Linked DNA regions of Anaerobacillus alkaliphilus. The protein of the gene in region 1 binds, or shares a complex with, the protein of each later gene. Links are inferred from orthologs where the notes say so. Each region holds a gene or a part of one and is shown on either strand. Other genes may lie near its edges.

Region 1 (16,798 bases):
AACAATCCAATAAAAGGAGAACCAAGGCTACTGCACGCAAAACTTGAAGGAGTAATTTGATTGATTAAATCGCCAGCTAAAATAAAATCAATCTGTTCTTTTGTAAGACCGGCTTTTTCTACTGCTTTCGAACAAGCCTCCTCAAACATCACTTTTTGTGCTTTTTCATAAGAGTCTTGTCCAAGCCATAGATCACCATGAATCGTGTCAAAGTCATTAGGGATTTTTCCATTCCCTTCAAAGGGACCACCAATGGTTCCGGTCGCTACTATTTTCGGTTTGTTTTCAAATGCCCATGTACGATGACCTACTAACATCTTATAGTCCACCCCACTGAATAAGAATTGTTTTAATAATGGCAACAACAAAGGCTGCAAATGTTCCAAAAACGATGACAGACCCAGCTAATTTAAACATATTTCCACCAACCCCTAATACATACCCCTCTGAGCGATGCTCAATTGCTGCTGAAGCCACCGAGTTTGCAAAACCCGTAACAGGTACAGCACTACCAGCTCCAGCGAACTGGCCAATTCGATCATAAACACCAAACCCTGTTAATAACACTGCAATAAAAATCATTGTGGCAACAGTCGGGTTACCTGCAGTTCTTTCATTAAACTCAAAAAAGTGTACATAAAATGTTTGAATAAACTGACCTATAAAACATATAAATCCACCAACAAGGAAAGCTTTAATACAATTCTTCATAACAGGTCGTTTAATTTCACGCTTTTTTGCTAAGCTTTGATATTCTTGTTGAACCGGGGTTAAATTTTTCTTTTTTTGATCTGACATGCTCCCACCTCTTCTCTAGATTAACCTTTCATAAAGTCCTCAATTCTTGACCATCTTTTTTCAATTTCCGACTTTTTGATTTTATTCTCGTACAATTCCTTCTCTAGTTTTTCTAATTCAAGAAATACTTTTTTATCTGTTGAAACATGTGCTTTTGCATCTGGAAAACGCTTTTTAATCTTATCTGCGGCTTCTTTGCGAATCCTATCTAAGAAAAGACGGTCAAATTGTTTAACTTTCAGTGCTACGAAAATATCACCTTCGAGAGTTGCTCCTCTTACTGCTACCACTTCATCCATTGAAAGAACGATTTGTTTTGCCTCATCTGCTTTTGTTTGGTCAAAGATCTTACTTTGCCCCCCTATATAAAGGGGCTTAACATCACCTTGTCCTGCAACATTACAACCAGAAATAAAGAATAGAATAATTAGTAAAAAAACTGCAACCTTATTCACAAAACTCATTCCCATCTTTTTTGTTTATTCACTGAGTATGTATTTTTTTCAATTATGACTGCTTTTATGTAAAGAGAAAGAGTGATGATGACTTTTCTTGGTTGAAGCCAAACATCACACTTAGTTAATTAGTTCTTATATTGTGGCTCTTCTTGCTCAATTTCCTGTAATCGTGGTGTTAGTGTATCCACAATCATTTGTGTTTGTTGGGCACAATTTTGATAGATTTGTTTTGCTTGCTGGTTATCTGTCTGCAAAGCAAAGGTTTCAAAGCTAGCTTGAGCACTCTTTAACCCTGCTAGTGTTTGTTTAACTTGGGCTGCGACTGTCATATTCTTTAACCTCCATAAAGTATGAACTTGGTTCTGGGTACTTTCATATTCTTGATCTCTTTACAAAATGTATTCTTCCAATAATGACCAATTTAGAAATTTTGAACTCTTTTTGTTATTATGTTCAATGAAATAAAATAATTTGGAGGGAAAAATGAATTTATTTGAAACTGCCATTACTATTGCTTTATTTCTGATATTTATCATTACTTTTTTTCAGTTTTTACTCTCAATAAAACTTTTCAAGAGCTTAAACATTCAAAAAAATAATCCAACAGAGGTATCCCCTTCTAGTGGAAAAAAACTTGAGCAACAGCTTAAAGAAGAACTAACATTGACTGTCCTATTAAAGATGTTTACAGTCCGTAATGCTGTTCATAAACAAATAGGAAACGTCCATGCAAAAGCAATTGAACTTGCTCCCCATGACGTTGGTATAAGTGAAGTATTGCTTGAAAAACATTTCAGTTTAGAAGAGCAAACAATGATTAGATCTTTTTGGGAGCTTTTTAGTCAATATAAAGCCTCCTATTGGATTACTAAAAATGAAAAGGTAAAAACTGTTTTTACCGGAGATATTGAAAAGAGGTCTGGCGATGTTGGTAGGATGATCCTTGCTTCAGAAAATTTGGTAAAAAAACTTGATTTGCTTCTTATAGAAATGCAGAATAGCTAAAAAACTGGATGCTGGACAGATAGAACACTACTATCTGTCTTTCTTTTTGCCAAAAAATGAGTAAATACACAATAATTGTTTACACTAAAAACATCATTTCCCCTTTTGTATTTAGGAAATTTTTTTAAAAGGAGTTTTAATCATGAAGAAATTCTTCGCTTTGATATTCATATTTAGTTTGTTGTTGAGCGCATGTCAACAACCTCCCGAGAACAACGCATCCATCAAGGGGCTCGAGAAAGCGGATAAAGACCCTCAAAAAAAAGTTATCCTAGTTATGATTGATTCAATGACTGGTTCAGTTATTGATAAAACGAAGGAAAAAGGGTCAATTCCAGGTTTACAATTTTTGATGGAAAATGGCCAGTATTACAAAGATTTAGTCGCTCCGTTTCCGTCTATGTCTGTAGTAATTGAAAGCACGTTATTAACAGGAAAAATGGCAGACGAACATCGAATTCCAGGCCTCAACTGGTATAAGGTAGACGAAGACCGGTATATTGATTATGGTACTTCAATTGAAAAAACGTTAAAGCTCACACCAAAGCAGTCGTTCGAGGATTCATTGTATCATTTAAATAATACTCATCTTAACCCAAACATACCTACGATTCATGAGGAATTGCACGCAAAAGGTTTCACAACGGGATCTGTTAACTTTATTATGTATCGAGGACACAAATCACACCCTGTCTATATTCCACCTTATATTCAGGAGACACTGGATTTACCTGAATCAATGCAAACGAATGGACCAGATCTCTTGGCTTTTGGACAATTAGTTAAACCACAGGCATTGAAGGATAAAAAACTACCGGAGTCAATCTTTCGAAAATTAGGTTTAAATGATGAATACTCAGTTGAAGCTACTAAAGCATTAATAGAAGCTGGCGAACAACCTGACTTTTTAACGATATTCCTACCAGACTTCGACAGGGAGGCTCATGAGCATAGTATCCAATACCTAAAGGGCTTTGAACGAGCTGAAACATTCTTCCAAGAACTTCTAAACAGCTATGATAGCTGGGAACAAGCATTAGAGGAGAATATTTTTATTGTAATGGGTGACCATGGCCAAGATAAGTTGCTCGATAACGATGTCGAATTAACCATTGATTTAGAAGAACTTTATGAGGGAATGTCAATCGCACCCTTAGGTGAGAAAGTTAGTGATTATGAAATTGCTTTTGCAAATAATCACCGGATGTCCTATGTCTATGCGCCAAATAACCAAAATTCTTTAAGTGAATTAGCCGAGATTGCCATGATAGATGATCGCATCGCCATCGCAAGCTGGGTCGATGGGGAATGGATTCATGTTCTTTCTCCAAACTACAACTCTAGCTTCCGTTTTCGACCTGGTAATACGTATCGTGATAGGTATGATCAGGGGTGGGATATTGAAGGTGATGAAAGAATAGCCGCTATAAAAATTGAGAAAAATCAACTTAAATACGAGGAGTACCCTGATGTATTAAATCAATTACAGTCTGCATTATATAGTCATGATATCCCTACTCTCATTTTAGCAGCTAAGCCTAGCTATCAATTTTACTCTGAAGGGGCTCCAGTACATGAAGGTGGCGGGGAACACGGTGGTATACATGCCAATGATACATTGGCATCATTAATTATAGCTGGAACCGAAAAAAATCCTGAAAAGTTACGAATCGTTGATTTAAAAGCTTATATTCTTGGTTTGTTCGAAGCAAATGAATGAAGCAGAAAGAGGAAAGGGCAATGGCCCTTTCCTTTTAATATGTTTCCCATTTCACTTTTTGAGCTTTCTCAAACCGACTACTAACATGATCCCAATTGACAACATTCCACCAGTTATCTACATATAAATCCCGTTTATTTTTATATTGTAAGTAATAAGCGTGCTCCCAAACATCCAAAGGTAGAATTGGAATGACATCCCACTGACTTAAGTTTTGATGTTTTTCTGCTTGTAAGATCTCTAACCGGCCTGCTCTCGGTGCCCAAACTAAAATTGCCCAGCCAACAGCCTCAACTTTTTTAGCTGCATTTGAAAAGTGCTTTTTAAAGAGATCGAAGCTTCCAAAATCAAGATTTATTTGCTCTGCTAAGCTGCCTTTAGGTGTACCACCACCCTTTGGGCTCATCACATTCCAGAATATAGTGTGTAAGTAATGACCAGCCCCATGAAAAGCTGCTTCCCTTTCCCAGTGCTTTAATAAATCGAAATCATCATTTTTACGAGCTTTCTCCATCTCTTTTTCTGCTTTATTTAATCCATCGACATAGCTTTTGTGATGCTCAGCATGGTGTAGCCTCATAATCTCTTCATCAATATAAGGTTGAAGTGCGTTATAGGCATAAGGAAGTGGTGGTAACTTGTGCTGGCCAATCGGAACTCTTTTTGAGACCTCTTTCCTTTGCATTGCACAATTGTCATCTATTAGGTGTCTGTTAAGCTCTTGATAAAGTTCATTGGCTCTTTCAGATAACCGAGAGATTTCCTCACCAGGAATTGATACTGAGAGATCATGAACACTCAGTAAGCTATCCTCAAAATTTATTAACTTTTCTTGGATAGTGCTACCTCTTACATTGTCCTTTACTTGTCTTGCCCAATTCAATAACTCATCAATATATTGCTTTTTTAGGGTATAATCCATTTTTCTCCACCACCTAAAGAGTTTTTCACCTAGGCTTACTTTATGCTAGTTCCCTTTAATCGTGCCTATCCAAAGTAATTTCGTTACATGAATTTAACAACACATCATAGAATGTAAATTAGAGTAACAGTTAATGACCTTAAAAAGGGGGAAGTATATGTGAAAAGTTATAGCGAAGTAGCTTTATTTGAACATCAATTTTGGCTGCAAGTATTAGGGGACCATGGAAGATTTATTCTCGATGCACTTTCACCAAAAGAAACTGAAGAAATAACAAAAGCAGAAACTTTTATAGATGTATTTGACCATTTATTAGCAGAGTCAAGACAAGGGATAACAGAAGTTCATTTAAATCGGCTAAACAATCAAGCCCTTGAATACGCTAAGGCAATTCGGGAATTTAAGTTAGATATCATTAAGCAACATCTAGTTGGAGATATTTCAATTGACTTACCACCAACATTTCTCAATCATATGGTAAATGAGGTTGACGAATACTTACGCATTCTTCCCTTTCTAATCGCCGGCCAAGTCCCTCCCTTATCTCATCCCCTTCACCATCATTTAGTGTGGCTTTTGGATGCTGCAGGACATTCCGATGCGATTGTAGGGTCTTTAGATCTAGTTGAGAAACAACTTCGAGAAACAGGCGAAGCTTTTACGAAGAAGTTCGAGCATTTTTATATAAAAGCCGTTGAATTAGCTGGATATCTTAGGGCAAATGTAGATACCTTCCCTGCCCTGGTTAGGTTTAATAATCAAGTCGAGTTAGAAATAATTATTTTTAAAACATTTCTAGATGAATTGCAACATATGGAGATGCAAAATATTTCCCTAAGTACTTTTAGTGCTTTAATGGCAGATCATATGGCTAGAGAAGAATGTTATTATCTAACAAAACTAGCTGAAAGTACGCAAGAAGTGAAACAACCCGATTGCAATCCTACAAAACCACGTATTATAGATTAAACAATAAATAGAGGATGACGTAACTCGTCATCCTCTAAGTTATTTATTTTGTTTGTATTACTTTCGTTTGATAGTCCGTTTCATAATATTCAAGTTCCTCACGAATGGTTTGAAACGGTCCTTCTATACTTGCAACCATCTGCTTAAGTGATTCTGGTACTTCATTTGCGAACTTAATCGCATTTTTTCCAGTGTAAGCAGCGCGGCTATCTTCATACCAATTTTCTATTCTTGGATTAAAAAACTCTTCCACGCAGTTATGATAAATCCAAAACAGAGTTTTTTCTGCAGCTGCTTTTCTAAACGTATTGCCGCTTAGTATCACTTCACAAGAGTTTTTTCCCTCGTCACAGAAAACATTAATTCGTCTTAAAGAAACAAGTAGATCAGCATAGTAACCTTCTTTGTTCTCATCTTTCTCAGCTTTTAAATTGGTTACAGTTGTTTCATTAAGAAAATCACTAACTGTCTTACTAATTTTACTAAGCGTTTCATACGCTAATGTAATTTGTCCTTTTACAAGGCTATCACCCATAATGATCCCCCTAGATTTTCATTTTGGAGGAAAGATACAATGAACTTCCTCACAACTATTACGGTGTATACACTATTATACGATAAAATTGGTGCAAGCTGTGACGTTTTTGTAAAAGAATTTAACTTTTCTTTTACTATTTTTCGCCATTCTCCATTAATTCTTGTTGAAATCTTTCGAAAAATAGGTCTGCTTCTTCAATCTCAGCTTCTTTTTCTGGAAGCGGCGGAAGTTCTTGTATTGTTTTTAAGCCGAAATGGTCTAAGAACCCTTTTGTGGTTCCATAAAGAATTGCTCTACCAGTGCCTTCAGCCCTGCCAACTTCTTTAATTAAAAGCTTCGCTATTAATGTTTGCAAAGGCCGTTCTGATTTAACCCCTCTAATTTCTTCTATCTCAGCACGAGTAATTGGTTGCTTATAAGCTACAATTGCAAGGGTTTCCAAGGCTGCTTGTGATAAAGTCGCTGTACTTGGTGAATTGATAAGACGTTTAAAATAATGAGCATGTTCCTGTTTTGTAGTAAATTGATAAACTCCTGCTAACTGAACAATTTGAAGCCCCTTTGCTGGATGGTTATACTCTTCAATAAGTTCATTCATTATGTCCCTTACCCAAATTACCTCCATTTGTAAAACTTCAGCAATTTGCTTCTCATCAATCCCTTCTTCACCGGAAATAAAGAGAAGACCTTCTATAATTGCTTTCGTTTCTTGACTATCTGTCAACATGTTCACCCTCCCAACGACGAACAGAAATATCCGTAAAATTGGTTTCTTGAGTACAAATTATCTTTTTAGCCTTCATTAATTCTAGTATAGCTAAAAAGGTAACAATCAATTGTCCACGTTCTTCATACTCAAATAATTGAAAAAAGGAAGTTCTTCCGTCGTTCTGGTTAATTTTATCAATAATTTCTTCCATTCTTTTTTCTAACGGAAAATCTTCTCTTTGAATTCTCGTTTGTTTAGGAATTTTTAAAGACTTTCTTTTTAATAATTGATCAAATGCATCTAACATATCATATAAAGTGGCATTTAACTTTTGTGGCTCATTTTTGACTTCATCAAAATATGGAGTAAGGTCACTTGGCAACTTACTATAAATGAGACCTCGATCTTTCTCACGTTCTTTTAAGGTTTCTGCAGCTTCCTTATATCTACGATACTCAATTAAACGAGTAATTAATTCTTCCCTAGGATCATCTTCTTCTAAATACTCACTATTTTCATCAAAAAGTTCAACCTCTTGTTTTGGTAGCAGCATTTTACTTTTTATCGCAAGAAGGGTTGCTGCCATCACTAAATACTCACTAGCGACATCTAATTCTAGCCTTTGCATAGTATGGATATAATTCATATACTGATCGGTTATTTTTGCAACAGGGATATCATAAATATCTACTTCAGCTTTATTAATTAAATGTAGCAATAAATCCAACGGCCCTTCAAAGGCCTCTAATTTCACATTATATTGAGCCATCATTCCACCATTTTCTCATACTTTTCAAGAACAAATATGTTCTCAATCATTTGCTTCATTTATTATTAAGGGTATAAAATGTTATCAACCAATATGAAATTATATCATATTTTTTAAAAACGTAACTGTCTATTCTAACTGTTTTTTTTATAACTATTGAAAGGTGGAATTCTATGGCTCCTCGACCATTTATCGAATATTTAACCTACTTCCATACATTTCGCGATTATTTTGAATGTCATGAAGTGCTGGAGGAACATTGGAAGGAGGAAGGGCAACAGAATAAACTGTGGGTCGGTTATATTCAACTTGCTGTAGCAATGTACCACCACCGCAGAAATAATTTTCCAGGTGCAAAAAAACAATTAAGTCAAGCAGTTACCATCCTGGAGATGGAAAGAAAACAGAGCATTCAATTAGGTATAGACATTGAAGCACTGTTGGTAAAACTGAGAAAAAAACTTAGTCAGATTACCAATAAACAACCTTATACTCCGATAAATATCCCTATCAATAGCCAAGAACTTATAGAAAAATGTAGAGAAATATCCCAAGAAAAAGGATCAACTTGGGGTAAAGAAATTGGACTAATTAGTAGCGACATTATTCATAAACATAAATTAAGGGATCGCACGGAAATTATTGCCGAACGTGAATATCAGCTAAAGAAACGAATGAATGCTAAAAAGGAAGGGAATTGATTCGCTCAATCCCCTTCCTTATAATTCATTTATTCAAACGACTTAGTAAGATTAGCCATTTCAATGGCACCTGCTGCTGCTTCCCATCCTTTGTTTCCAGCTTTTGTACCAGCTCGTTCAATTGCTTGTTCAATTGTATCCGTTGTTAGAACTCCAAAGATTACTGGCACCTCATGTTGTAAGCTAATTGAAGCAACACCTTTTGCAACCTCACTACAAACATAATCAAAGTGCGGAGTAGATCCACGGATAACTGTTCCTAATGTAATGACAGCATCGTACTTTTTGGAACTAGCCATTTTTTTTGCGATTAACGGTATTTCAAAAGCTCCCGGAACCCAAGCAACGTCGATATCTGCTTCATTGACTCCATGGCGTTTTAATGCATCCTGTGCCCCACCTAATAATTTACTAGTGATAAACTCATTAAATCTTCCTACTACAATTCCAACTTTTAATCCTGTTCCAACTAAATGTCCTTCAAAAATATTACTCATGTGTGTATTCTCCTCCAACATTTTTTATATTTGTTCGAATAATTAATAAATCTTCTTAAAAGTGTAGCATATGACCTAGCTTTTGTTGTTTGGCCCGTAGGTATTTTTCATTATCGAGATTATGTGGCAATTGTAACGGAACTCTTTCAACTACCTCAAGCTCATAACCTTTTAATCCTTTTATCTTTCTTGGGTTGTTTGTTAATAGTTTCATTTGTCTAACGCCTAGATCACGTAAAATTTGGGCACCAATTCCATAATCACGGAGGTCAGGTGCAAAGCCTAGTTTCTCGTTAGCCTCCACCGTATCATAACCCTCTTCTTGAAGTTTATAGGCCTTCATTTTATTTAAAAGGCCAATGCCTCTACCTTCTTGACGCATATAGAGAAGAATTCCTTTTCCTTCTTTTTCAATTTGTGAAAGTGCAGAATGTAATTGTGGTCCACAGTCACAGCGAAATGACGCAAACACATCTCCTGTTAAACACTCTGAGTGGACTCGAACTAACACTGGTTCTTCAGGCGAAATATCACCTTTAACTAATGCAATGTTTTCTTTCCCATCAATAACATTTGAAAAACCTATTGCTTTAAACGTACCATATTCAGTCGGTAACGTAATTTCAACTTCACGTGTAACAAGCTTATCTTTACGATTTCGATATTGAATTAGATCCTTAATCGTAATCATTTTCAACTCATGTTCATCAGCGATTTTTCGCAGATCAGGAACTCTTGCCATTGTCCCATCCTCATTAATAATTTCACAGATGACACCAGCAGGCTTTGCCCCTGAGAGTCTTGCTAAATCTACAGCGGCCTCAGTATGACCAGCACGTCTTAAAACACCACCGTCTTTTGCTACAAGTGGGAAAATATGACCTGGTCGTTTAAAATCTGTTCCTTTTGCTTGTTCATCAATAAGAGCTAGAATTGTAGCTGAGCGTTCATGTGCAGATATTCCAGTCGTCGTTGTCTTGTAATCGACACTAATTGTAAACGCCGTACCATGTGGATCTGTGTTATGGTCAACCATCGGCATCAAATCTAACTGTTTCGCTCGTTCTTCAGTAATTGGTGTACAAACTAGGCCTCTACCATACTTGATCATAAAATTAATCACTTCAGGTGTAGCCTTCTCAGCTAATGCAACAAAATCTCCTTCATTTTCTCGGTCCTCATCATCGCAAACAATGACGATTCCCCCTTGCATTAACTCATAAATTGCTTCTTCAATTGGATCAAACATTTAATTCCCTCCTCTTTTTACTTCCCCTCAAAGCATTATCTTTATTTGGCTGTTTTCGCAAAGTTTGTTGCTTTCGTAAAAATCCCAAAAGCCGGATTTTTACACAAAATACTAAGAATTCACAACTAATTTAGGAAGTATTGCTCTTTTCTTACATAATTTATTGGACATTTTTTTGTGCGACGATTAACCGCAGGGAGCAAAGATTTTTTCTGCGACGAGTAACCGCAGGAGCAATGTTTACGAAAAGAGCCTTTTATTTAAAGCCATGTTCTTCTAGAAAACTGGCCGATAGAGATGACCCCTTTTTACCTGGTTTAAATCTTTGGTTAATAAATTGTTCAATATATTTTCCAACCATATCACATTCAATATTGACAATATCTCCTGAACCTTTAGAGCCAATAATCGTTTCTGAGAGTGTATGTGGAATAATTGAAATCGTAAATGTATCATCTGTTACAGCAAAAACAGTTAGACTTGTGCCATCAATAGCAATGGAACCTTTTAAGATAATGTATCTTCTAAGTTGTTCAGATATTTTTATTTCATAATAGACAGCATTATCCTGAGGTTGTTTTCTAACGATCTCGCCAATTCCATCTACATGCCCTGAAACAAAATGTCCTCCAAAGCGGCCACCTGCAGCCATGGCCCTTTCAAGATTTACCTTTGAACCTCGCTTTAGTTGTCTAAGGCTTGTATTCCTGACTGTTTCAGGCATTAAATCAACAGTAAATCTAGTTTTATCAAATGATGTTACTGTTAAGCAAACACCATTAACAGCAATACTATCTCCAAGATGAACATCCTCTAATACCTTCTTTGATGCAATGGTCATAACAATTGCATCCCCTGTTTGTTTTATTTGTTCAATTGTCCCAATTTCTTCAATAATTCCTGTAAACATATTATTCCCCCTTTGGAACAGAAACAATTTTTAAATCATCCCCTAGTTGCTTTACTTCCTTAATAGAAAGCTGTAAAACATCAGTCATGGAAGGATGACCAATTCCCGAAAATGAAGTAGGGGCATCTTTTCCACCAATCAACTTAGGAGCTATATACGTAATTACTTCATTAATGTAACGGGATCTCAAGAAACTATCGTTAACGCTACTACCACCCTCAACAAATAATGAAGTAACCCCCATTTTCCCTAGCAAAGTAAGTAATTCCTCGATCTTAATCCGCTGCTCATGAAGTGTAAGCACTTTCACATTCATTCTTTCTAGTTCTGACCGTTTTTCTGTTGATGCAAGATCCGTTGTAACAATCCAAGTCTCAGCAATTTTATCTGTAACCACATTGGCATTTAAAGGGGTGCGCAAGTAATGATCTAAAATAATTCGGATAGGGTTTTTTCCACCTACTGATCTTCTTGTCGTTAACGAAGGATTATCAGCTAAAACAGTTCCCACACCAACTAATATACCGTCATGTTCGTGACGTAATTGGTGTACGTCCTCCCTAGCGATTGGCCCAGTAATCCATTTACTCTCTCCAGTAGAAGTAGCAATCTTCCCGTCAAGGCTTGTTGCTGTCTTTAATGTTACAAAAGGTTTCTTAGTTTTAATGTGATGAAAGAAAACTTTGTTCAATTCCAGAGCAAGTGCTTCATGTACGCCTATTTCTACCTCAATGTTTGCTTTTTTAAGTTTTTCTACACCTTTGCCTGAAACTAAAGGATTAGGGTCAAGACATGCAATGACGACTCGCTTAATACCTCTCTCAATAATTAAATCTGCACATGGAGGTGTTCTCCCATGGTGACTACACGGTTCGAGCGTAACATAAATAGTACCTCCTTTTGCACGACTTCCTGCCATAGTAAGAGCATGGACCTCGGCATGTTCAGTACCCGCTTTTAAATGTGCACCCATACCGACGATTTCACCATTGTTGACGACCACTGATCCAACAACTGGATTAGGAGAGGTTTGGCCCAATGTATTTCGTGCTAGGTCTAGGGCAAGACTCATATAGGATAGATCATTCATTTCATTCAAATCCTTTTAGAATATAATAAGGCTGTTTTCGCAAAGTTTGTTGCTTTCGTAAAAATCCCAAAAGCCGGATTTTTACACAAAATACTAAGAATTAACAACTAATTTAGTTAGTATTGCTCTTTTCTTACATAATTTATTGGCTGATATCTTCATCAAGGGTATTTTTCCGATTATTGTAGGGTAAAAAGCAACATTTTTTTTGTGCGACGAGTAACCGCAGGAGCAATGTTTACGAAAAGAGCCTATAATAAAAACCCCCAAAAGATACAATAATCCTAAGGGGGTTAAAAAGCATAATCAAATAAACAGGTATTTATCTATTTTTTTTAAGACTACGAATCCACTCTTTAAAGCAGAGCCATAGGTAAAAAAATATAGACTACACCCATTGCTTATTTCATTAATCCTTCTCCCATCCAGACTATACTGTCGGCTTTGGTTTTTCACCAAATCCACCGCTTTACATAATGTAAACCGGGTCACGGGCTTAGTAGCTCTAGGCTTCATCACCGCCGGTTGGGAATTTCACCCTGCCCCGAAGGATACTATTCATTTGTTTTGTTTATTATATCACAAAAAGAAGCATTCTTGTCTAGTAGAAAGTCTTTTCAGTATAAAAAAGAACCTAATGAAATATTCATTAAGTTCTTGATCTTAAATTATTCTTCCCAAACTTTAACTTCGCTCATAACATCGTTAGGACGAATACGGTCAACAACATCCATGCCTTCGATTACTCGACCAAACACAGTATGTACACCATCTAAGTGTGGTTGTGCTTCAAACAAAATGAAGAATTGACTTCCACCAGTGTTGCGACCAGCATGTGCCATTGAAAGATATCCACGTCCATGTTTATGAGGATTTCCTTCTGTTTCACATTTGATTGTATAACCTGGGCCACCAGTTCCATTTCCTGTTGGACAACCACCTTGAGCAACAAAACCAGGAATAACACGATGGAATGTTAGGCCGTTATAAAAGCCCTCATTTGCTAACTTTTCAAAATTTTCTACTGTCCCAGGTGCTTCTTCTGGAAAAAACTCAATGACAATCTTCTCTCCATTTTCAAAAGCAATACTACCCTTTTTCATATATGTATCCTCCTTTAAAAAATAATAATTAAGCTACTCTATGTAAAAAGTAACGTTTAATCCAATTTATTTTACTACACTTATTGATTAAATTACAAATGAGACTGTTGTTTGAACAGAACACCTAAAAAAGATGCTCCTTTTTTTGAAAGGAACATCTCTTCAATGGGACTTCTTAGGATACTCGTAATACTTGCCCTACATGAATGACACTTGACTGCAAGTTGTTTAACGCCATTAAACGATCCACAGTAACATTATGATTTGTGGCGATTCTCCAAAGAGAGTCACCTGATTTAACGACATATGTTTGAGTATTCTGAGGTTGCGAAACTAGCAAGGATTGCCCAATATGAATAACGGAATTCGAGAGAGTATTCCAGGTCATTAGTTGATCAATAGTTACGTCATATTGTCGGCTAATTGACCAAAGTGTATCTCCACTACGAACAGTATGAATAGTGGTATTAGTCGGCTGTACTTGAGTTGTTACAACTGTTCTTTCTGTCACAAATAGTCTTTGACCAATCTGAATAACATCGCTTGTTAGGTTATTCCATTGTCTAATTTGTGTTACAGTAACCCCAAAATCTCTCGCAATTACTGAGAGGCTATCTCCTGATCGTACAGTATACACGCCATCTTGGGCTTGCCTAGCGATAGTAACCTGTTGTTCTGGAATCACTCTTCTAGCAGTTACAAAACGCGAATTCCAATAAGAAGAAAACGGATCAGTTATTGAAACACCAATACTAGATGATGCATGGATCATTTGTCCTGGTTGTATGTATACACCTAGATGATTTATTTGACCATCAAAATTTGTATCGTAGAATACTAGATCGCCTTTTTGTAACTGTGTACGACTCACTGCCACACCCACTCTAGCTTGGTCACGACTTACTCTTGGTAGGATTATTCCGTTTTCAGCGAAAATTTGTGCAGAAAACGATGAACAATCAAATCGTGTCGTATCCCCAACCGCTGCTCCAAACTGATAAGGTGCCCCAAGGTATTTCATCCCAGTTTGGATAACTGAATCTTGAACAGTAGTAGTTGAACTAGCTAATGCAGAACCCATAGGAATCATTAGAAATGCCATAATACAAGTAAATAGTTTTTTCATGCTGTACCTCCATCTCGTTGTTCTTATCTATCATAACGAAATGAAGGGAACAGTTTCATTAGGAGATTAATAGAGTAATAGCCAATTATTACCCCTCTTATTATATTGATATAACTACAAGAGAACATAATAAAAGGATAACACAACTAACTTATGTTATCCTCAACTAAAAATACTATTTCGACAAACCTTTACCACTTAGCTGTAGGTCCAATTGGACAATATCTTTATATGTCTCTCTTTTTACAACTAGAGTAGGATCACCGTTCTCTACGAAAACAACTGCCGGTCTCGGTATCCGATTATAGTTATTTGACATTGAATATCCGTACGCACCAGTACAAGAAACTGCCAACAAATCACCATGTTTCGCAAACGGTAAAGCGATATCCCAAATTAACATATCCCCACTTTCACAACACTTTCCTGCAATTGAGTATGTTTCTTGGCTGCTTTCGTTACTACGATTAGCAATCATCGCCTCGTACTTAGCTTGATAAAGCGCTGGTCGAAGGTTATCTGTCATCCCACCATCAACTGATAAGTAGTGCCGTACTTCAGGTATTTCTTTTTCTGAGCCAATTGTATATAGTGTCGTGCCAGCATCACCAACGAGGGAACGGCCCGGTTCAATCCAAATTTCGGGAATATCAATACCTAACTTAGCTGATTGTTCTTCTACTGCATCAATTGTTGCATCGATATATTGTGAAACCGGAAGTGGTGTATCACCTTCTATATAACGAATACCAAAACCCCCACCTAAGTTTACTACCTTTGGAACGTAGTTCAACTTAGTTTTCCATTCAGCTAAGTAAGAAAATATCTTTTCGACTGCCATCGTAAAACCCGTTGTTTCAAAGATTTGAGATCCGATATGACAATGTAAACCAAGCATTTCAAACGCGTCATCATCACTAACCCTGACAATTGCTTCTTCAGCTTGCCCACTAATTAAGTCGAAACCAAATTTAGAGTCTTCTTGCCCTGTTGAAATATAGTCATGAGTATGTGCCTCAACACCTGGAGTAATTCTCAGTAATACGGAAACTGTTTTTTGATACTTTTTGGCGGCTTCTCGTAAGAGTTCAATCTCATAAAAATTATCAACGACAAAGCAACCAATCCCTGCTTCAACGGCCATTTCAATTTCAAAAACACTCTTATTATTGCCGTGAAAATGAATTTTTTCTACTGGAAATCCTGCTACTAAAGCTGTGTGTAACTCGCCACCAGAAACGACATCTAAACTTAGATCTAGTTCCTTAGCTAACTGAACCATTGCCACACAACTAAAAGCTTTACTTGCATATGCAACTTGCGCTTTAATTCCACGTTTTTTAAAAGCCTGTAAAAAGCTGTTTGCTCTTTCCCTAATTAAAGCTACATCATAGACATATAATGGGGTACCAAACTGTTCTCTTAATTGAACAGTATCAACTCCACCTATTTCTAAATGTCCTAAGTCATTACTTCTACTCGTGCCATGTTTGTACATTCACTAAACTCCTCTCATATGTGAATGTTGAATTTAAAATATAATTGAACCTTAAATTCAAAATTCGATTTCTTTATTTCCAAGTTAGCATATCTTATACATACAAAAAGGCGGAAATGTAAGTTACATTTTCCGCCTTATATAAGCATATACGTAACCTCAAAATTAAAAGTAGTCCTCCACTGCTACACAGTGACAGTTCGTTATTTATTCAACAACGACCCAGCAAGAATATGGGGGAACACATTCTCACTTCGGCAAATTGACCTTTCTAACTGCTTCAACACTTCCCAAGCTCCACAGTTTACTCATTCGTTTTGCGCCTCTACCCCATTAAACAATGAGGAATTATTAAATTATCATAATAAAATTAATTACGTTATACTTTAACACAAAACTCACGCAATCGCAATATGTTAGTTCGCGGATTGTTTATGAGGGTTTTGAGGGTTAACAATTTGTGGTCTTTTCCTTTTTAATGGCACAGCAAGCCTGAATACAATATCTGCTAGAGCTCGTGGGTAGAAAGGAATAAATGGCCACATATATGGTGTATTCATCGGTTTTATTGAAACCATGAATAGTAATAGAACTGTACAACCAATCATAAAGCCTGGTACTTTAAAGAGAAATACAGCTAATAGTAAAGCTATTCGGGACAACTTAAGCGCAATCCCTAACTCATAACTCGGTGTAGCAAACGTTCCAATGGCTCCTAAGGCAACATAGAGAATTA
Region 2 (7,486 bases), on another replicon or contig:
ATCTGATGCATGGACTGACAGTTGTAAAGTCAAGGACTGCTCGTGCTCAACTTCTGTAACACGAACGTCATCGGGATGATCAACAAGAGCCTTGGCAATTGTTTCAACTAACTCTTTCATTATTTATCATACCCCTTACGAAATACTAATAGTTTATAAAAAACTAGGCTTTACCATTTGCATGAATAAAGCCTTGTCTTTTTTATAGGTTAAATAATGTTGAAATTATTTACCGTTTTTAGCATTGTGTAACTTTTCCATTAAACCAGCGTTTGAGAAAAGGTTACGAACTGTGTCCGAAGGTTTAGCACCATCAAGCATCCATTTTAAAGCTTTTTCCTCGTTGACTTTGAAATCAACTGGATTAACTAGTGGATTGTATGTGCCGATTTCCTCGATAAAGCGACCATCACGTGGTGCTCTAGAGTTAGCTACAACTACTCTGTAAAATGGGGCTTTATTTGAACCCATACGTTTTAAACGAATTTTAACTGCCATGTATATTCACCTCCAAAATTAATTCACACAATAAGGTATATTATCATAAAACTAACTAGTTGAAAACTAGTAAAGTAAAAAAACTTTACAAAAGGTAAACATTACATTTACCACAGAATCAAATTACATAAATGGGAACTTAAATTTACCTTTTTTCTTCCCTTTTGCAGTCATATTTGACATTTGTTTCATCATTTTTTTCATTTCATCAAACTGCTTAAGAAGGCGGTTTACTTCCTGAATGGTTGTCCCACTACCTTTGGCAATTCGTTTCTTTCGACTTGCATTTAAGATGGACGGATCTTCTTTTTCCTTTTTGGTCATAGAACGAACTATAGCCTCTATATGACCAATTTGCTTTTCGTCAACTTGGACATTTTTTAGGCCCTTCATCTTACCAGCACCAGGCATCATACCTAATAATTCATCTAGCGGCCCCATGTTACGAACTTGTGCTAGCTGATCTAGAAAATCATCAAAGGTAATATCAGCTGTCCGCATCTTCTTTTCAAGTTCACGAGCTTTTTCTTCATCAAAATTAGATTGTGCCTTCTCAATAAGAGTAAGAACATCACCCATTCCAAGAATTCTAGAAGCCATCCGATCAGGGTGAAACGGCTCTAACGCATCTAACTTTTCTCCCATACCTGCAAACTTAATTGGGGTATTAGTTACCGCCTTAACAGACAATGCAGCACCACCACGTGTATCACCATCTAGTTTAGTAAGAACTACTCCAGTTAGTTCAAGTTGCTCGTTAAAGCTTTCGGCTACGTTAACCGCATCTTGCCCTGTCATTGCGTCGACGACTAGTAAAATTTCGTCAGGATTAACAGCCTCTTTGATTTGTTGAAGCTCACCCATCAATGATTCATCTATATGCAATCGTCCAGCTGTATCAATGAGAACATAATCGAGATGTTCTTCTTTCGCCTTCGCGACGGCTTGCTTGGCTATTTCAACAGGGCTTACTTGGTCACCAAGCGAGAAAACAGGCATATTTAGTTGTTGACCTAATGTTTCTAGCTGCTTAATTGCCGCTGGTCGATAAATATCTCCAGCAACTAACAATGGCTTACGATTGTGACTTTTTCTTAAATGGTTTGCAAGTTTTCCGGTAGTTGTTGTTTTACCAGCACCCTGCAATCCAACCATCATTACAATTGTCGGTGGTTTTTTGGCCACAGCAATCTTACTTTGTTCGCCACCCATTAATTTCGTAAGTTCTTCGTTAACCACTTTAATAACTTGTTGACCGGGCGTAAGGCTTTTTAATACTTCCTGCCCAATAGCTCGTTCTTTTACATTTGCTATAAACTCTTTTACAACTTTGAAGTTAACGTCTGCTTCTAGTAAAGCTAGTCGAACTTCACGCATCATAGCCGTTACATCTGCTTCAGAAACCTTTCCTTTTCCTTTAATTTTATTTAAAGTACTTTGTAAGCGTTCTGCTAAGCCTTCAAATGCCATGTTTGTCGCCTCCTAGTCTAACCTCTCAAGAGAATCGACGATTTCTAATATAAGTTCTGCAGTTGCGTCTTTCTCTATCGCCGTTTTTAAGTTTTTGATTAGATTTGCACGCTCTTCAAATTTAGAAAAAAGGCTAAGCTTTTCTTCATATTCTTCAAGCATATTTTCAGTTCTTTTAATATTATCATAAACGGCTTGACGACTAACTTCAAATTCTTCAGCAATTTCACCTAAGGACCAATCATCAAGGTAGTACAACTGCATGTACTGCCTTTGCTTCGTTGTTAGCAAGCTTTGATAGAAATCATAAAGATAATTCATTCGCAGCGTTTTTTCTAACACGTAAAATCCTCCTTGTTAAGTGAAATCCCTTTACGAGTATTTATAATACACGAACCGAAAATTAGTGTCAAGTTTTTTTCTTAACAGCACTAAAAAAACCAATTTTGAATGTTGAATTGTGAATTATGAATTTGATAGGGCCCTTTTCTTCGAAGCACTACCCAAACCAATTCACAATTCAAAATTCATAATTCACAATTACTCTTCCTCCGCCTTCTCCAACACTTCTGAAAACAGTCCATATACAAATTGTTCTGCATCGAATTCTTGGAGATCGTCTACTTTTTCACCTAGGCCTACGAACTTAACAGGAATATCTAACTCATGTCGAATTGCTAAGACAATTCCTCCCTTGGCCGTTCCATCAAGTTTGGTAAGAACAATACCAGTAACATCTGTTGCCTTACCAAATGTCTTTGCCTGTGACATGGCATTTTGTCCAGTTGTAGCATCTAGAACAAGTAAAACTTCATGAGGGGCTCCTGGGACTTCACGTTCAATGACACGTTTTACTTTTTCTAGCTCATTCATTAAGTTTACTTTGTTTTGTAGGCGACCTGCTGTATCACAAATAAGTACATCTACACCACGGGACTTTGCCGCTTGAACCGCATCGTACATTACTGCTGCCGGGTCCGACCCAGACTGTTGTTTGATCACATCAACACCAACACGTTCTCCCCAAACCTCTAGTTGTTCAATTGCTCCAGCGCGGAAGGTATCACCAGCTGCCAGAAGAACAGATTTGCCCTCTTGCTTTAATCTATTGGCTAACTTTCCAATTGACGTTGTTTTACCAACACCATTAACCCCCACCACCAAGATCACTGTCATGCCAGTTGTTTGGATATTTAGCTTTGTTTCTGAGTCGTCCTTTTGCAAGAGTTCAGCTAATTTTTCTGAGATGACAGGTTGAAGTTGCTCAGAGTCTTTAATATTCCTTGTTCGAGCTACGTCCTTTAGCTCATCAATAAGCTCCATTACGGTTGTTACACCGACATCAGCACTTATTAGTAACTCTTCTAATTCTTCGAAAAATTCTTCATCAACTTTGCGATAATTTTTCACCAGATCATTCATCTTTCCGACAAAGGAATCTCTTGTTTTAGATAACCCGTCTTTGAACTTTTCTGTCACTGATTCAGTTTGTTGTGTTATTTTTTCTTTTAATTTTTTAAAGAAACTCATGCTATTTCCTCCTTATTTTTGATTGAAGTTAGAAATCAAACTTTAATTTGCAATTAATTGAGGTGTTTCTTCCAGACGGACTGAAACTAATTTTGAAACTCCTGATTCTTGCATCGTGACACCATAAAGCACATCTGCTTCTTCCATTGTTCCTTTGCGATGTGTTACAACAATAAACTGGGTGTCTTTACTAAAGTCCTTTAAGAAGCTCGCAAATCTACTAACATTTGCTTCATCAAGAGCTGCCTCTACTTCATCTAGAACACAAAACGGCACTGGTCTTACCTTTAATATCGCAAAAAGTAAGGCAATCGCTGTAAGAGCTCGCTCTCCACCCGATAATAAGGCCAAATGTTGAAGATTTTTCCCTGGTGGTTGCGCAAGGATTTCTACTCCAGTCGTCAGTATATTTTCTGGGTTACTTAGAACCAAATCTGCTTTTCCGCCACCAAAAAGCTGTTGAAACACTACTTGGAAATGAGATTTTATTTGCAGGAAGGTTGTTTCAAAACGCATCGACATTTCTTCATCCATCTCCCCAATTACACGGTAGAGTGTCTCCTTAGCCTCCTGAAGGTCTTCTTTTTGTTCTGTCAAAAATAAGAAACGTTCAGAAACTCGGTCATATTCCTCGATAGCCCCTAAATTAACAGTACCTAAGTCATCAATGGCAAGCTTAATAAGCTTTACTTTTGTCTTTGCTGTGCTTGCGTCATATAAAAGCGGATACTTCGTTTTAGCCATTTCAAAGCTAATTTCGTAGTCACTAGAAAGCTTTTGAAGTCGATTTTCTAGCTCTACATCTAATCGGTTTACTTTAACTTCTTCTGTGTGTAGATAATCTGAAATTTGTTTTTGATTGCGTTTATGCTCTCTTAACTCTTTCTCTAAGTCATCGTGAATCGATTGAACAGATAGTCTTTCTTTGCGGCGTTCCTGAATTAGATGTAACGTTCTTTCTTTTTCATGACGCTTTGTTTTAATAACTTCTTCTAAGGAATCCTCACCCGTCGAATTATCACTCATTTCTCGCTCAAGTAACCAGTATTCCTCTTCTGTTTCATCCAATTCTGTAACAACGTGATCCATTTCTATACTAAGAGTCTCCACACGCTCTTTTTGATTACGATATTGTTCTTCTTCTGTCGCTACTCTTACTTTTAATTCTGTAATACATTCGACTAAAGAAGCTTTAGAGGTTTGTTGCATATTTTTCTTTTCCGTCAACGACTGAACTTTGTTATCTAGTTCTTCCTTCAAGGCCGTCGTTTCAGTAAGTTGCTCACTTAATTTTACTAACTTTAACTCTAGCTCTTGTACTTCTGTTTGAAAAGACGATTTTTCACGATCATACAAAAATAATCGTTCGTTCAAGTTTTTCCCTTCAATCTCAGACTCACGTAGATTTCCTTTTAATTCCTGCTCTTCACTTCTATAAAGCTCACCCTGTTTACGTAATTCCTGTATGAGGGCTTCTTTATTATGTTGTTCTTCTTTTAAACTTTTTACTTTTATTTCCATTAACTTGGTCTGTTCTTCTGCATTTGCTAGTTTTGTAACCAATTCCTCTAACTCTCGCTGTCTTCCTAGTAATGCAGTGCCTTTTTGTTTAACACTGCCTCCACTCATTGAGCCGCCTGGGTTAACAACATCGCCCTCTAAAGTAACAATACGGTACTTATATTGTAAAACTTTAGCGATTGTATTTGCGCCTTCAAGGTCCCTTGCAATAACAACATGACCTAATAGGTTGGAAATGACGGATTTATATTGGTCACTGAACTCGATTAAATCCGCAGCAATCCCTACATAAGCTGGGTGAGATCGCAACTTTTCCTTTTCAAACGCAGAAAATTCTCTTCCCTTAATGACTGATAACGGTAAAAATGTCGCTCTTCCAAGCTTACGCATTTTTAAAAATTGAATCGCTTGTCTACCATTTTCCTCAGTACCAACAACGATATGCTGCATGGCACCACCTAAAGCCGTTTCTATTGCCAATTCAATATTTTTAGGAACAATAATTAATTCGGCAATAGCCCCTTCAATTCCCTTTAATAATGTATCTCTTGCTTTTAAAACTTCCTTTACACCTTGAAAAAAGCCTGCAAAGTCCGCTTGCATTTCCTCAAGGACATCTTTACGAGATCTAATTTGCTGGACATGACCAAATGCTTGATATAGCTGCGTTTCTTTCTTTTGGTAATCTCCTATTAATTTCTCTAACTGTTGGTTTTCATCACGAAATAGGTGAAGGTGTGCTTCTAATTGTTTTTGCTTTTTTAAAAGTTCTTCCCGTAAACTAGCTTCTTTAGTCAGTAGTGCTTCTCTTTGAACTAACAACCCCTCATTATTATTGTCCAATTGGTCACTTTTGAGGGTTCTCTGTCTTAATTGCTCTTCTAAGTATCGAACTTCATTACGAATGGAAGCTTGTTCATTCAATACTTCAATGTAATCTGATTTTACTTTTTCTAATTCTGTTTCGATATCTTCTTCTAATGAAAGTAATAACTTTGTTTCTTTGGCTAAATGCTCTTTAGATGTAGTCAGTTTCTCTTTAAATAGAGCTTTTTTTTCAAGCTCGCCCTTTAAACTATCCTCAAACTGATTTTTTCTTTCTTTTAATGTCTCAACTTTTTTTAGAAGACTTTCTTTCGTTTGATGATAGTTTTTCTTTCTTTCCTTTAATACTTCTTTTTGACCTTCTTTTTTCTCTAGTTGCTCACTAGTGGTAAGCAAAATTTCTTGTAAGTCATTTATTGACTCATCAAGAGCTTGCATGCTTGCACGGTAATCCTCAATTTTCACTTCTTCAACTTTGATTTGTGTCGATAACTGTAGTTGCTCTTCAGCTAGTTGTTGAACCTTTTTTTTCTGTTTATCCCAGCTTGTATGTAACTCTTCAATTTCATAGACTAACAAACCGACTTCAACTTTTTCTAGCTCTTCTTTCTTTTCAAGATAATCCTTCGCAACAGAAGCTTGTACTTTCAAGGGTTCTACTTGATTTTCTAACTCATGTAGAATATCTTCTACACGGTACAAATTTTCTTGCGTTTCGGCTAGTTTTCTTTCGGCTTTTAGTTTTCTAGTTTTATACTTAAGTACACCAGCCGCTTCCTCAAAGATGACACGACGTTCTTCTGACTTACTACTTAAGATTTCTTCAATTTTCCCTTGACCAATAATTGAATACGCTTCTCTGCCTAAGCCTGAATCCATGAAAAGTTCATGAATGTCTTTAAGTCGACAACTTTGCTTGTTAATATAGTATTCACTCTCACCAGAGCGATACACCCGTCGTGTTACACTAATCTCGCTATAATCAATGGCTAGATGGTGATCTTCATTATCTAATGTTAAGGTCAACTCTGCAAAGTTCAACGGTTTTCTCGTATCACTTCCTGCAAAGATGATATCTTCCATTTTTGCCCCACGCAGGGATTTTGCCGACTGCTCACCTAATACCCAGCGAATTCCATCTGAAATATTACTTTTCCCACTCCCATTTGGCCCAACAACAGCCGTTACCCCTTGAACAAAATCGATAGATGTTCGTTCTGCAAAGGATTTAAAGCCTACTATATCTAATCTTTTGAGGAACATATTTCTCTCCACCCCATTAACGATACAAAATCTATTATTAAGTAACTCATTAACCATTTATATAGTTCTAATTTTTATCCTGTAGTAAGTTAATTCTTATATTTAACCTAACTATTTTACCACATAATCATTTTCTTGTTACGTTCTTTTATGGTTGGTGATAATATTTTTTGTGAAAAAGAAAACATTAATGGTACAATAACATTATTAAAGTTCGTGAGAGGATGAATGTTTTGAACCTAAAAGAGACTAGCCGTGAAAATATTGAATTCATGATTACAAACATTAAAGAAAAACTTCAAGTGGTAAATAGTGGTGCAATGAGGGCTGAAAGCTTTGATACAGACAACTATGAGGATTTAGTAGAATTCTATGAAAT

The links.
Region 2: the proteins of DS745_RS00250 (region 1) and smc are in contact, whole or in part, in a crystal structure (PDB 3ZGX), measured with the Bacillus subtilis proteins. The link is inferred for Anaerobacillus alkaliphilus from one-to-one orthologs.

What each region holds. Positions count from the first base shown.
Region 1 is NZ_QOUX01000001.1:36,430-53,227, reverse strand. The notes cover bases 6,007-8,899. They hold DS745_RS00250 (segregation/condensation protein A), read right to left. Parts: upstream 7,889-8,899; coding sequence 7,124-7,888; downstream 6,007-7,123. Other genes in these bases: ribH (6,7-dimethyl-8-ribityllumazine synthase), read right to left, coding at 8,619-8,899; DS745_RS00245 (DUF309 domain-containing protein), read left to right, coding at 8,062-8,589; scpB (SMC-Scp complex subunit ScpB), read right to left, coding at 6,544-7,137; DS745_RS00260 (DUF3907 family protein), read right to left, coding at 6,007-6,407. Also shown: spoVAD (stage V sporulation protein AD), read right to left, coding at 1-317; spoVAC (stage V sporulation protein AC), read right to left, coding at 319-798; DS745_RS00290 (YhcN/YlaJ family sporulation lipoprotein), read right to left, coding at 819-1,253; DS745_RS00285 (DUF1657 domain-containing protein), read right to left, coding at 1,382-1,585; DS745_RS00280 (hypothetical protein), read left to right, coding at 1,740-2,261; DS745_RS00275 (alkaline phosphatase family protein), read left to right, coding at 2,404-3,981; DS745_RS00270 (superoxide dismutase), read right to left, coding at 4,016-4,903; DS745_RS00265 (DUF2935 domain-containing protein), read left to right, coding at 5,063-5,872; more of DS745_RS00260, read right to left, coding at 5,916-6,006; more of ribH, read right to left, coding at 8,900-9,086; DS745_RS00235 (bifunctional 3,4-dihydroxy-2-butanone-4-phosphate synthase/GTP cyclohydrolase II), read right to left, coding at 9,142-10,335; ribE (riboflavin synthase), read right to left, coding at 10,592-11,245; bifunctional diaminohydroxyphosphoribosylaminopyrimidine deaminase/5-amino-6-(5-phosphoribosylamino)uracil reductase RibD, read right to left, coding at 11,247-12,335; DS745_RS00220 (peptidylprolyl isomerase), read right to left, coding at 13,004-13,438; DS745_RS00215 (LysM peptidoglycan-binding domain-containing protein), read right to left, coding at 13,614-14,564; lysA (diaminopimelate decarboxylase), read right to left, coding at 14,740-16,062; DS745_RS00205 (spore germination protein), read right to left, coding at 16,479-16,798. UniProt on the Bacillus subtilis protein: Participates in chromosomal partition during cell division. May act via the formation of a condensin-like complex containing Smc and ScpB that pull DNA away from mid-cell into both cell halves.
Region 2 is NZ_QOUX01000046.1:334,120-341,605, forward strand. The notes cover bases 3,341-7,486. They hold smc (chromosome segregation protein SMC), read right to left. Parts: upstream 7,108-7,486; coding sequence 3,541-7,107; downstream 3,341-3,540. Other genes in these bases: ftsY (signal recognition particle-docking protein FtsY), read right to left, coding at 3,341-3,498; DS745_RS16865 (DUF1128 domain-containing protein), read left to right, coding at 7,341-7,486. Outside these bases: DS745_RS16835 (KH domain-containing protein), read right to left, coding at 1-120; rpsP (30S ribosomal protein S16), read right to left, coding at 226-498; ffh (signal recognition particle protein), read right to left, coding at 622-1,968; DS745_RS16850 (putative DNA-binding protein), read right to left, coding at 1,981-2,310; more of ftsY, read right to left, coding at 2,509-3,340. UniProt on the Bacillus subtilis protein: Required for chromosome condensation and partitioning.